3 regions of the Micromonospora sp. B11E3 genome follow, and region 3 is predicted to be linked to each of the others. Evidence: riboswitches for the same ligand, from Rfam matches in the RefSeq annotation. Region 3 holds a riboswitch; each other region holds the start of a gene.
What was found. A riboswitch is a leader RNA that binds a small molecule or an ion and turns the genes downstream of it on or off. The one in region 3 is predicted to bind cyclic di-AMP.
Positions count from the first base shown of each region.

Region 1: it holds a riboswitch for cyclic di-AMP, as region 3 does, so the genes downstream of both, ABGB16_RS26420 (transglycosylase family protein) here and ABGB16_RS21945 (hypothetical protein) in region 3, are expected to answer to the same signal.
Region 2: it holds a riboswitch for cyclic di-AMP, as region 3 does, so the genes downstream of both, ABGB16_RS07490 (hypothetical protein) here and ABGB16_RS21945 (hypothetical protein) in region 3, are expected to answer to the same signal.

Region 1 covers NZ_JBDPMC010000069.1:8,345-12,487, forward strand. Annotated here, with positions in the region: gene htpG (molecular chaperone HtpG) at 1-1,030, shown strand, start outside; gene ABGB16_RS26415 (helix-turn-helix domain-containing protein) at 1,448-1,867, shown strand; cyclic di-AMP (ydaO/yuaA leader) riboswitch at 2,111-2,278, shown strand; gene ABGB16_RS26420 (transglycosylase family protein) at 2,281-2,919, shown strand; gene ABGB16_RS26425 (diacylglycerol kinase family protein) at 3,058-3,984, shown strand; gene ABGB16_RS26430 (AMP-binding protein) at 4,000-4,143, opposite strand, start outside.
Region 2 covers NZ_JBDPMC010000009.1:81,576-85,718, forward strand. Annotated here, with positions in the region: gene ABGB16_RS07485 (carbonic anhydrase) at 1-614, shown strand, start outside; gene ABGB16_RS07490 (hypothetical protein) at 785-1,807, opposite strand; cyclic di-AMP (ydaO/yuaA leader) riboswitch at 1,812-1,942, opposite strand; gene ABGB16_RS07495 (YibE/F family protein) at 2,109-3,500, opposite strand; gene ABGB16_RS07500 (copper-translocating P-type ATPase) at 3,807-4,143, shown strand, end outside.
Region 3 covers NZ_JBDPMC010000047.1:33,335-37,477, forward strand. Annotated here, with positions in the region: gene ABGB16_RS21930 (STAS domain-containing protein) at 72-434, shown strand; gene ABGB16_RS21935 (SRPBCC family protein) at 487-957, shown strand; gene ABGB16_RS21940 (hypothetical protein) at 967-1,443, opposite strand; gene ABGB16_RS21945 (hypothetical protein) at 1,564-2,628, opposite strand; cyclic di-AMP (ydaO/yuaA leader) riboswitch at 2,633-2,765, opposite strand; gene ABGB16_RS21950 (cation diffusion facilitator family transporter) at 2,920-3,834, opposite strand; gene ABGB16_RS21955 (AAA family ATPase) at 3,943-4,143, opposite strand, start outside.

The sequences.
Region 1 (4,143 bases), on a different contig from region 3:
GTTCGCCCCGCAGGCCCGCCGCGGTGTGCAGCTCTACGTCAAGCGCGTGTTCATCATGGACGACTGCGAAGCGCTGATGCCCAACTACCTGCGCTTCGTCAAGGGCGTCGTCGACGCGCACGACCTGTCGCTCAACATCTCCCGCGAGATCCTCCAGCAGGACCGCCAGATCAGGGCGGTCCGCCGCCGGCTGGTGAAGAAGATCCTCGCCACGGTCAAGGAGATGAGGACCGAGCACGCCGAGCGCTACCGCACCTTCTGGTCCGAGTTCGGCCCCGCCCTCAAGGAGGGCCTGCTCGACGACCCGGACAACACCGAGGCGATCCTCGACGTCGTCTCCGTCGCCTCCACCCACGACCCGGAGCAGCTGACCGGGCTGCGCGACTACGTCGAGCGGATGAAGGACGGCCAGACCGACATCTACTACATGACCGGGGAGTCCCGGTCGATGATCGAGAACTCGCCGCACATGGAGGCGTTCCGGGCCAGGGGCTACGAGGTGCTCATCCTCACCGACCCGGTGGACGAGGTCTGGGTCGACCGTGTCGGCCAGTTCGACGGCAGGCCGCTGCGCTCGATCGCCAAGGGGCAGGTCGACCTGGACACCGAGGAGGAGAAGAAGGAGGCCGAGGCCGCCCGCGAGCAGCAGCGCCAGGAGTACGCCGACCTGCTGACCTGGATGACCGAGAAGCTCCGCGACAACGTCAAGGAGGTCCGGCTCTCCACCCGGCTGACCACCTCGCCAGCCTGCGTGGTCGGGGACGCGCACGACATCACCCCGACGCTGGAGAAGATGTACCGGGCGATGGGGCACGAGGTGCCGCAGGTCAAGCGGATCCTGGAGCTGAACCCGGGGCACCCGCTGGTGGAGGGGCTGCGCAAGGCCCACGAGCAGGGCGCCGAGTCCGACGCGCTCGCCGAGACCGCCGAGCTGCTGTACGGCATGGCGCTGCTCGCCGAGGGCGGCGAGCTGGCCGACCCGTCCCGGTTCGCCCGCGTCCTCGCCGACCGGCTGGCCCGCACCCTGTAGGGCCGCGGAGGACAGGTACGAGCCGGCCGGCGCCACGACGGCGCCGGCCGGTTCTGCCGTGCGGGCCCCTCTCACGACCGCTGGTTTCGACACCGAAGGTCCACCAGGCCGGGTGTGCCTCCTGTGGAGCTGATGTGGGCGGGAGGTGCCGTGGCCGTCGCCGATGGATGCTCGGCGCGGGGCGTCCGGGACAGCCGCCGGTCGGGCGAGCGGAGACAATGCTCCCGTGCGGGGGTCACGGGTTCGCGGGACGGGATTGGCGGCGGCCGTGTTGCTCCTGCTGGCCGGCTGCTACCAAGAGACGCGGGCCAGTGCTCCGCCCTTCAGGGTCGGGGGTGAAGGCCCGCGCGGGATGGTCGCCAAGGTCCGATCGTGCCCTGTCCAGGATGGTCACAGGTCGGAGCTATGGTGCTCTGTGTGCAGCTTCGGTACAACTACCGGGTTTATCCGACGTCGGGTCAGCAGCAGGCGCTGGCGCGGGCGTTCGTGTCCTGTCCGGAGGGCCCGCCGCGGGCCGTCCGGCCGGTGGAGATCCCGGGGTCGACCCAGGACGATCTGCGGCGCGTCCTGTCCGGTCACGCCGCGCCCACGGAGCAGGGTGTCCGGGCGGCGCTGGCCGGCCTTGACCTCGATCCCCTGATCATCCAGCAGGTCGCGGCGGTGGACGGGGTCGTCGGAGTGGCGCTGCGCGGCAGCCAGTACGACTGCCTGCTGGCCCGCGTCGACGGTGAGCGGGCGGAGGTGTGGCGGCCGAGCCGCGTCCAGCTCGCTCCCGGGGAGTTGAGCTGCACGGCCGACGTCGCCGCGCGCGGGCTGGGCCAGCGCCCGCCGCACTGACCTGAGTGGGGGATGGCTCGCCCCCGCGATGGGCGGGACCGGACGGAAACCACGATGTGTGACCGCCGCCCTGTGTGGGGAGGGCCGGGTCGGAATCGGTCCGTCGGCTGCCATGCACGTCCGGCGCGGCGGCGCACCTCGACTGTGGAGCCCGTCGCCCGAGCGGGTGACGAAGGTGACAAGAGGTGGGCGGCCGTCGCGGATGGTGCCTAACGTCGGTCGGGTCCACGAACGTGGACACCACGGTCGGTAACGCCTAATCCTGCCGCCGGCCGTCGGCACCTTGTCCTCAGGGCAGGAGCGGGGGACCCAACGTTCCTCGGTGCACCGTCACCTCGGGGTGAAGCCGCCACCGGCGGCCGGGCTCCTCGGCCCGAACCCGACAGCTCACCTCGTCGGCGTGGAGGATCACCATGGCAACTGAATACATCGCCCGCCACCGTCGGGTGACCGCTCTCCGTGCCGCCGTCGCCGCGGGCGCCGTCGCCGGGGTCGTCGCCCTGTTCGGGCCCGCCGCCCCGGCCCAGGCCGCGGTCAACTGGGACGCCATCGCCCAGTGCGAGTCCGGCGGCAACTGGCACATCAACACCGGCAACGGCTACTACGGGGGCCTCCAGTTCTCGCAGGGCACCTGGGCCGGCTACGGCGGCAGGAAGTACGCCGCGCGCGCCGACCTGGCGACCCGCGGCGAGCAGATCCGCATCGCCGAGAAGGTGCTCAGGGGCCAGGGCATCGGGGCGTGGCCGACGTGCGGCAGGAAGGGCGGCTCGACCAAGACGTACAGCCCGAGGTCGGAGACGAAGGCCGCCCCGAAGAAGGAGCGGTCCTCGCGTATCGAGAAGCCGGCGTCGCGGAGCAAGCGGGACACCACGAAGGGCGCCCCGGCCACCGGCGGCGGCCGGACCTACGTGGTGCGGTCGGGGGACACCCTGTCGGAGATCGCGCAGGCCAAGGACGTCCGGGGCGGCTGGCGCGCGCTGTGGCAGAGGAACGAGCGGGTGGTGGGCGACCAGCCCGACCTGATCTTCCCCGGCCAGCGGCTCAGCCTCTGACGCACGGTCGTCGGCCGATGCGGCCCGGCGACCCGGCACACCGAAGCGCCCGGCCGGTCCTCCGGCCGGGCGCTCGCGTCCCAGGGCCCGGGGTCGGGGACGCGTGGACTCCGGGCCGGCTGGGTAACACCGGCGGGCATGAGCGCCAGCACGCTGATCAGGCCCGACGAGGCCGCCCCGGGCCGCGTCGGCACCGTCGCGGTGGTCGCCCACCGGAAGAAGACCCTCGGCGGCGGCCTCGACGAGCTGCGCGCCACGCTGGTCGGCGCCGGCGTCGAGGACCTGCTCTGGTACGAGGTGTCCAAGAGCCGCAAGGCGCCGAAGAAGGTCCGCAAGGCGCTCGACAGGGGCGCCGGGCTGGTTTTCGTGTGGGGCGGCGACGGCATGGTGCAGCGCTGCGCCGACGCCCTCGCCGGCACCGGGGTGCCGATGGCGATCCTGCCCGCCGGGACGGCGAACCTCTTCGCCACCAACCTGGGCGTCCCGGCCGACCTGCCCGGGGCGGTGCGGGTGGGCCTCAGCGGCCGGCGGCGCCGGCTCGACCTGGGCCGGCTCAACGGCGAGCACTTCGCGGTGATGGCCGGCGCCGGCTTCGACGGCGAGCTGATCGGCGAGGCCGACCGCCGGCTCAAGGGCCGGCTGGGCCGCCTGGCGTACGTGTGGACGGGGCTGCGGCACGTCCGCGGTGAGCTGGTCCGCACCCGGGTCCGGGTGGACGGGGCCGACTGGTTCGACGGCGAGGCGAGCTGCGTGCTGTTCGGCAACGTCGGCACGATCACCGGGGGCATTCCCGCGTTCGACGACGCCCGCCCCGACGACGGCGCGCTGGAGGTCGGGGTGGCCACGGCGGCCGGCGCGGTGGACTGGGCGCGGACGCTCGGGCGGATGGCCGCCGGCCGCTCGGACGAGTCGCCGTTCGTGCGGATCACCCGGGGCCGGAAGATCACCGTACGGTTCGCCGCGCCGCGGACGTACGAGCTGGACGGCGGGGCGCGGGCGGAGACGAAACGGCTGAAGGTCAGGGTGCGGCCCGGGGCGCTGACGGTCTGCTGCCCCGACGACTGACGGTCGGAGCCCGGTTCACCCGAGGGCCGCGGCGCGCGCCCGGGCGCGGCGTACCACCGCCGGCAGCCGCCGCGCGGCCAGCCGGGCGAGCGCCGCGCAGCCGATCCCCACAGCCAGGGACGCGACCAGCGCCGCCCACCGCGACCAGGGGGCGACCAG
Region 2 (4,143 bases), on a different contig from region 3:
AGGCCTTCGCCGAGCTGCTCGCCGGCAACCGCCGGTTCGTCGCCGGCACGCCCCACCATCCGAACCAGGACGCCGACCACCGGGCTGCCGTGGCCGAGGGGCAGCACCCGTTCGCGGTGATCGTCGGCTGCTCCGACTCCCGGCTGGCCGCCGAGATCATCTTCGACCGGGGCCTGGGCGACCTCTTCGTGGTCCGCACGGCCGGGCACACCGTCGGCCCAGAGGTGCTGGGCAGCGTCGAGTACGCGGTGACGGTGCTGGGCACCCCCCTGGTGGTGGTGCTCGGGCACGACTCCTGCGGGGCCGTGCAGGCGGCCAGGGCGGCGGCCAGCACCGGCGTCGCGCCGGCCGGTCACCTACGGGCGGTGGTGGACCCCGTGCTGCCCAGCCTCGGCCTGGCCGCCGAGCGGGGAGTCGAGGACCTCGACGAGATCGTCGACATCCACATCGCGCACACCGTCGAGGCGATCCTGGCCAACTCGTCCGTGTTGGCCGCCGAGGTGGCCGGCGGACGGTGCGCGGTGGTCGGCCTGTCGTACCGGCTCAGCGCGGGCGAGACGCGGGCGGTGGCCGCGGTGCCGGCCGGCCTGACCGAGCCGCCGGCCGCCGCCTGACCCGCCCGGCCGCCGCCTGCCGCACCCGGCCGCTGTCTGCTCTGCCCGGCCGCCGCCTGGTCTGCCCGGCCGCGCTGGAGGCCGCCGGCCTCCCCCGCGGCCGCGTCGCCGGCACCCGAACGCGAACGAGGGCCGCCCCGCCCGGGACGGCCCTCGTGCGCGGGTCGGCGTCAGAGCAGCGACATGTGCACGTGGTCGGTGTGGTTGGACGGGCCGCTGTAGGACTTCCAGCCGGTGGCCGGGAACCAGATCTGCCGGTTCCAGATGACGTAGTAGATGCCCAGCCGATCGGCGTTGCGGATGAGGAACGCGGCGAGGTTGTTGCCGTACATCCGGGTGTCGTTGTTGTGCCACGGGCTGAAGCCGCTGTTCTGCAGCGACCAGTCGCAGGCGCGGCCCTTCGGGTGCTCCCACGGCCCGCCGGGGCGGTAGCAGCCCACGAAGCGGTTGAAACCGGCCCGCTTGACCTCCTTGTACGCGTGCAGGGTGCGGGGGGTGATGCAGCCGGAGGTCGTCGGGTCGTTCTCGCTGCACGACTCCGGGCGCCAGCCGCCGTCCGCGGTCCGGCCCGGCGCGATCCGGGCCACCGGGGACGTGGCGGAGACCAGGCCGCCGGTGAAGCCCCGGCCGCCGACCAGCGCGAGGGCCTTCTCCGCGTCGTGCTTCTTCTTGGCCATGATCGCCGTTTGCTTCTGCTGCTCGCGCACCTCGGCGTCGAGCGCCAGCTTGGCCTGCTCGGCGCGGGTCTTGGCCTCGTTGACCCGGGCCAGCTTCTGCGCGTTGATCATGTTCAGCTCGTCGAGGGCGGACGCGCGCTGCACGAACGAGTCCGGGTTCCCGCTCTCCAGCAGCGCCGCCATGGCGCCGATCCGCCCCGTCCGGTACGACTGGGCGGCCAACTCGCTGACCTGCGGGGCGAGGGCGTCCAGCTCGAACTGGGCCCGCTGCACCTCGAGGGCGAGCTGCTGCTGGCGCTGCTTGGACTTCGTCAGCTTCGCCTTGGCCTGGCTGTACTCGCGGTTGGCGGCCTCGATGACGTCGGTGATCAGCTGGGGCTCGTCGTCCTCCTCGTGCCCGGACGGGGTGGGGCCGGAGGGCTCGGCCATCGCCGGGGCGGCCGGTCCGGCGAGGATCGCCAGGGCCGCGAACACGGCCACCACGGGCGTCAACCAGCGGCGTAGGGGTGCCGTCACAGTGTTCCCTTCCCTCGTCCGCCGACCGGGTTAGCTGACGGGTTCGGGGCGGAAGTGGCCCCTACCGCGGTCGCGGATTCACCCCGGTTACCTGGTTCCCCGGCTCGCCTCGCGGCGATTGGGCGGTGGCCCCGCAGGCGCCGCTGCGCGCCTTCGGCGGTGACCGGCAGCGAGGTTACCTGAGAGCACTCCTGCGGATCTACGCCCAGAAGCCCGCCAAATGCGTCATTTCGTAATTGCTTTCGGTAATGGGTGACGCGTTTCGCAGGTCGCACAGTGGGGACGGTCACGCTGAGCAGTCTCACCATGCGATGTCCGTGCTCCCTTCTCGGTCTCCGGGCCGGGACGGCGGGTGGATCGGCCCGGCCCGGAAGCCGTCGTGGGCGCCTCCTCCGCTCAACGCCTCCAGCGCGATTTCCCGCTGACTGGGACGGTGGCCGGTGGTGGGCGTGCGCGGGGTGGGCACGTCGGCGGGGGAATCGCCGTCGGCGGCGGGCCGGCCCGGGCCGGTGCGGCCGGCCGCGGTGACCACGGCGGCCAGGCCGGTCGTCAGCGGTACGGCGGCGATCAGGCCCAGCGTGGCGACCGCGCTGCGGACGATCTCCTGCGCCAGGAACTCGCTCGTCAGGAGCTCGGACACCGGGCGGGAGTCGGCGGTGAGCAGGAGCAGCAGCGGCAGGGACGCACCGGCGTACGCCAGCACGATGGTGTTCACGGTGGAGGCGATGTGCGCCCGCCCGACCCGGGTGGCCGCCCGGTAGAGCTGCAACCTGGACAGCCCTGGGTTGGCGTGCGCCAGTTCGGTCACCGTGGCCGCCTGGGTCACCGTGACGTCGTCGAGCACCCCGAGCGAGCCGATGATGATGCCGGCGAGCAGCAGGCCGTGCAGGTCCACGTCGGCCTGGAACATCGACAGCGTGGTGGCGTCCTCGGTGCCGTACCCGGTGAGGTGGGTGGCGGCGGTCGCCAGGGCGCCGAGGACGCCGGTGAGCACCAGGCTGCCCAGGGTGCCGAGGACGGCCACCGACGTCTGCGCGGTGATCCCGTGGGTGAGGTAGAGCACCACAAACATGATCAACGCGGAGCCGACGATCGCGATCGGCAGCGGCGACCCGCCGCCGCCGATCCCGGGCAGCACGAACGTCAGCAGGATGGCGAAGCTGGCGGCGAGGCCGGCCAGCGCGGCCAGCCCCCGCCAGCGGCCGAACGCGACGATCGCCAGCGCGAACACCAGCGCGAGCCAGAGCAGCGGCTTGCCGCGCTGGTGCTCGGCGATGTTGTAGCTGGTCGCCGCCGGGTCCGCCGGGTCGGTCAGCCGGACCAGGACGATCCGGTCGTCGACGGCGACCGTGGGGGCGCCCGGGCCGGTCGGGATGGGCGTCTCGACCTGTTGCCCGGTGTCCGGCCCCTGCTCGACCCGTACGGTGACCGTGCCGCACGGGCCCGCCGCGGCGGCGGGCCCGCCCTCCGGCGCGTCCGGCTGCGGCGGGCAGGGCTCCGTCACCACCCGGGTCACCGTGCCGTGGTACCGGGGGACGGCCGCCGCGTCGTCGGCCTGCGGACCGCCGCCGCGCGGCCAGAGAAGGATCGCGGCGACCACCGTGAGGGCGAAGAGCGGCAGCACGGTCGCGACGAGGATCCGCCGCACCCCGGGCGGGGTGGGCGGAGCAGCTCGGCTGTGGTCGGCGCCCATCGACGATCTCCAAACGGTGTCAGGCTGGGACGCGGGCCGGCGGCCCGGACGGCGCGGGCGGACGGAGCGGATTCCGGATGACCATCGCCCCGGAATCGTAGCCAGGCCCACCTGCGGGCGCAGAGTGCGCGCCGGATTCCGCCGGTGGTTCGGCGAACGGCGGGCCGTGCGGGGCGGCATGTTGGAGACATGGGTCACGACGCGCACGCGGGGCACGGGAGCCGGGACGCGCCGGGTCGCACCGGCGGCCCCGGGCCACAGGAGGGAGACGCCGGGCACGACAGGCACGCGGGGCACGACCCGGAGATGTTCCGTCGCCGGTTCTGGCTGTGCCTGGCGCTGACCCTGCCGATCGTGGCCACCAGCCACGTGGCGACGGACTGGCTCGGCCGCTTCCCGGAGTTTCCCGGCCGGTCCCTGGTCGGCCCGGTGCTCGGCTCGGTGGTCTTCTGGTGGGGCGGCTGGCCGTTCCTGGTCGGCGCGCTCCGCGAGCTGCGCGACCGGGCGCCGGGGATGATGCTGCTCATCGGGATGGCGATCAGCGTGGCGTACGCGGCATCGCTGGCGACCAGCGTCGGCGCGTTCCGGCTCGACTTCTGGTGGGAGCTGGCCGCGCTGGTCACCATCATGTTGCTCGGGCACT
Region 3 (4,143 bases):
CGGAGGAATACTCTCGGTCGCGGCCCGCGTACTGATGAGGCGCCCGTGAACGGGCGAGTGGAGGTGCTCGCGTGAGCCTGTCGATCGTGAAGTCGGTACTGTCGGGTGGTGTCATCGAGATCGCCCCGCGCGGTGAGATCGACGTCGACACCGCGTACGAGGTGCGCGAAGCCGTCGCCGAGGTGCTCGCCAAGGGGCGGCCCACCCGCATCGAGCTCAACATGCGCCTCGTCACCTTCATCGACTCCGTCGGCATCAGCGCGATGGTGGCCGGCTTCCAGACCGCCGAGGTCAGCGGTGTGAAGCTGGTCGTCACCGAGCCGAGCCGGTTTGTCCACCGACAGCTCTGGGTCACTGGCCTGCTCGGCCTGTTCGGCGCCCCGGAGCCGTACTACGCCGGCAACGCCACCCCGGAGGTCCTGCCCGGCGCCTGACCGCCCGCCGGGTTCCTTTTCTCGCCGGCTCCGGTGGGGGATGATCGTGGGCGTGTTGCGGCGCGACAGCTTCCAGTACTCCGTCCAGGCGCGCTGCCCGCGCGCCGAGGCGGTGGCGCTGCTGGGCGACCTGTCCCGGCAGGGCGAGCTGCATCCGCTGATCGAGCGGGTGCGCCAGCTGCCGCCCCGGCCGGGCGCCCGGGCCAGCTACGCGATCACCGACCGGCTCGCCGCCGGTCCGCTGCGCTTCACGACGACGTACCAGGCGGACGTCCTGGTGGTCACCGAGGACGAGGTCGTCGCGGTGGCCCGGCAGTGGCCGGCCACGTCGGTGCGCAACCACACCCGGCTGCGCGACGAGCCGGACGGCGTGGTCCGGATCGACGTCGAGATCACGCTTGTCGCCCCCGCCCCGCTGTTCGGGTACGCCTTCCGGCAGGCCCGCTCGGCGCACCTCGGCCTGGCCCGCCGGCTCGCCGAGGTGCTGGGCCGTCCGCCGGACGGTTCCGCCTCGCGGGCCTGAGCCCTCCGGCTAACGGCCGCCCGACCTCCGCAGCCGCCCCCACGGCTTGTACGTGGACAGCACCGTGGCCACCACCAGGAGGGCGGACGACACGCTCGGGGCCACCACCAGGTCGACGCGGTCGTGCGCGGAGGCCGCCCCGGCCAGCTCGCCGAGCAGCCGCAGCTTCGGGGTGAGCAGGAACAGCACCAGCCCGGTCATCACCGTGGTGAGCAGTAGCTTGACCAGCACCCAGCGGTACCGCAGCAGCCCCCACGGGGTGAGCAGCGAGCTGGCCACCCCGACCAGCCAGACCGCCACGCTCAGCGGCGCGAACAGCCAGGTGCCGACCAGCGCGGCGGCGGGGTAGACGGCGGCCGGGTCCGCGCCGCGCAGGCCGGCCACCCCGAGGGTGAGCAGGACGAGGTCCGCGCCGAGCCAGCCGAGCGCGGTGACCAGGTGCAGAGTGAGCAGGGCCTTGCGGGCGCGGGGCGGGAGTCGGGTCATGTCCCGATGCTCGCCGCGCCGGCCGCCCGGGTCGTGGGCCCACCGGCGACATCCCGCGTACGCCCGGGGGCGTAGCGCCCCGGTGGCCCGCCGCGCGACGGGCCACCGGGGGACGCGGGATCAGTACACCGACAGGTGCACGTGGTTGGTGTGGTCGCTCGACGGGTCCCCGTTGCCGCCGCTGTACGCCTTCCAGCCGCTGCTGGGCAGCCAGATCTGCTTGAACCAGATCACGTACAGCACGGCCAGGTTGTCCGCGTTGCGGACGAAGTACGCCGCCAGGTTGTTGCCGTACGTGCGGTCGCCGCCGGTGGCCACGCCGCCGAAGCCGTCCTTCTGGGCGGCGAAGTCGCAGGCCCGCCCCTTGGGATGCTCGCCGGAGCCGCCCGGGCGGTAGCAGGAGACGTACCGGGTGAAGCCGGCGGCCTTGGCCTGGTTGAGGGCGTGCAGCGTGCGCGGGGTGATGCAGCCGTTGGCCGGGGTGGGGTCGTTGACGCTGCACGACTCGGCCGGCCAGGAGCCGTCGGGGTTGCGCTTGGCGGGGGTGGCGGTGGCGCCGGAGGTGCCGCCGGGGCTCGACCCGCCGCTGGCCCGCTCGTTGGCCACGGCCAGCGCGCGCTCGGCCTGCTCCTTGCGCTTGCCCATCACCGTCACCTGCCGGCGCTGCTCGCGGATCTCGCCGTCGAGCGCCTGCTTCGTCCGGTTCGCCTGGTCCCGGGTCTCCAGCAGGTCGCGCAGGATGCGGTCCTCGTTGCTGGCGACCTGGTCGAGCGCCGCCGCCCGGTCCATGAACCCCTCGGGCGAGGCGCTGTTCAGCAGCGCCGACGCCGCCCGGAGCCGGCCAGTCTTGTACGCCACGCCGGCGATCTCGCCGACCCTGGCGTCGCGCACGGTCAACTCCGCCTCGATCGTCTTGAGCTGGGCGCCGAGCTGCCGCTGCCGCTGCACCGAGCGGTTCAGGGCGGCCTTGGCGTCGAGGTAGCCCTTGCTGGCCGCCTCCAGCGCGGCGCGCAACGCCGGGGTGCCGCCCTCGTCGTCCTGGCCGGGCGCGGCGGCGAGCAGGGCGGCGGCCGGGGCCCCCTGTGCCGGGCCGGCGGGGGCGACCGCGAGGGCGCCGGCGAGCGCCAGCGCGAGCAGGGCCGCCACCCGGGCGGCCGTCCTTCGTACAGGTGCCACTACTGGCATACGCGTGTCCTTCCGTCAGCCGCCGACCGGGTTAGCTGACGGGTTCGGGACGGAAGATCCCTACCGCTCACGCGGATGCACCCCACGAAACGTGGTTCCCCGGCTCGCCCTCGCGGGCGATTAGGCGACGGCCGCCGCGGGCGCCGGTGGGCGCCACCGGAGCGGAGGCCGGGACCGAGCCTACCGGTGCTGGTGGGGTGGGCGCTGCGCCCGTGACGCACGGTACTTGGATCAAACCCATCAAATCCGGCATGTTGGCACAATAGTCCACCGAATCGACGGCGCTGGGTATCACCAGGCGGTCGGACCGCAGTTTCCCGGCGATGTTCCCGGCTCGACCTGCAGCGTGGCGTGCTCGATGTGGAAGTCCTCGTGCAGAGCCGTGCGGGCGGCGGTCAGCACGGCGCCCACCTCGGCGCCCGGGGCCATGGTCAGGTGCGCCGAGGCGACCTCCATCCCGGAGGTCAGCGTCCAGACGTGCAGGTCGTGCACCTCGACCACGCCGGGCACCGCCGCCAGTCGGTCGTGCACGGCGGTGACCTGCAGGTGCTCGGGGGCGGCCTGCACCAGGATCCGGACGGCGGCCCGGCCCAGCCGCCAGGTGCGGGGCAGGATGAAGACGCCGATCGCGACCGCGACGAGGGGGTCCGCCCACCACCAGTCGGTCGCCCAGATCAGGGCCGCGGCGACGATCACCCCGACCGAGCCGAGCAGGTCGCCCACCACCTCCAGGTACGCCCCGCGCAGGTTGATGCTCTCCTCTGCCGCGCCGCGCAGCAGGGCGAACGCGACCAGGTTGGCGAGCAGGCCCAGCACCGCCACCGCGAGCATCGGGCCGGTCGTCACCTCCGGCGGGTTGCCGAACCGGCGCACCGCCTCGACGAGGACGTACACGGCGACGCCGCTGAGCAGCAGCGCGTTGCCGAGCGCGGCGAGCACCTCCAGCCGGTACAGCCCGAAGGTGCGCTGGGGGTCGGCGGTGGCGCGGCGGGTGGCGGTGATCGCGGCGAGCGCCATGCCGATGCCGAGCACGTCGGTGAACATGTGCCCGGCGTCGGAGAGCAGCGCCAGCGAGCCGGTGGCGTACGCGGTGGCCGCCTCGACCAGCATCAGCGCGCCGAGCAGCCCGAACGCCGCCCACAGCCGGCCCCGGTGGCGCTCGGCGGCGTACGTGACGCCGTGGTGGTGGTCATGACCTGCGCCCACGCCCACACCCTCCGTCCCTGTCCCGCTGCCGGCCCAATCTATGCTCACATCGCTATGTGTGCAAGTAATCGTCGGCACTCCGACCGGTGACCCCGTCCGGGTACCCGGTCAGTCGGTCGGGTCGACCGTGGTGAGGCGCTGGGTGGCCCGGGACAGGGCCACGTACAGGGTCCGGACGCCGGAGCCCGGGTCGGCCCGGATCTCCCTCGGGGCGACCAGCACGACCCCGTCGTACTCCATGCCCTTGGCCTGGAGGCTGGTCACCACCTGCAGGCGCGGGCCGGCCTGGCCGGCGAGCCAGCCGGCGAC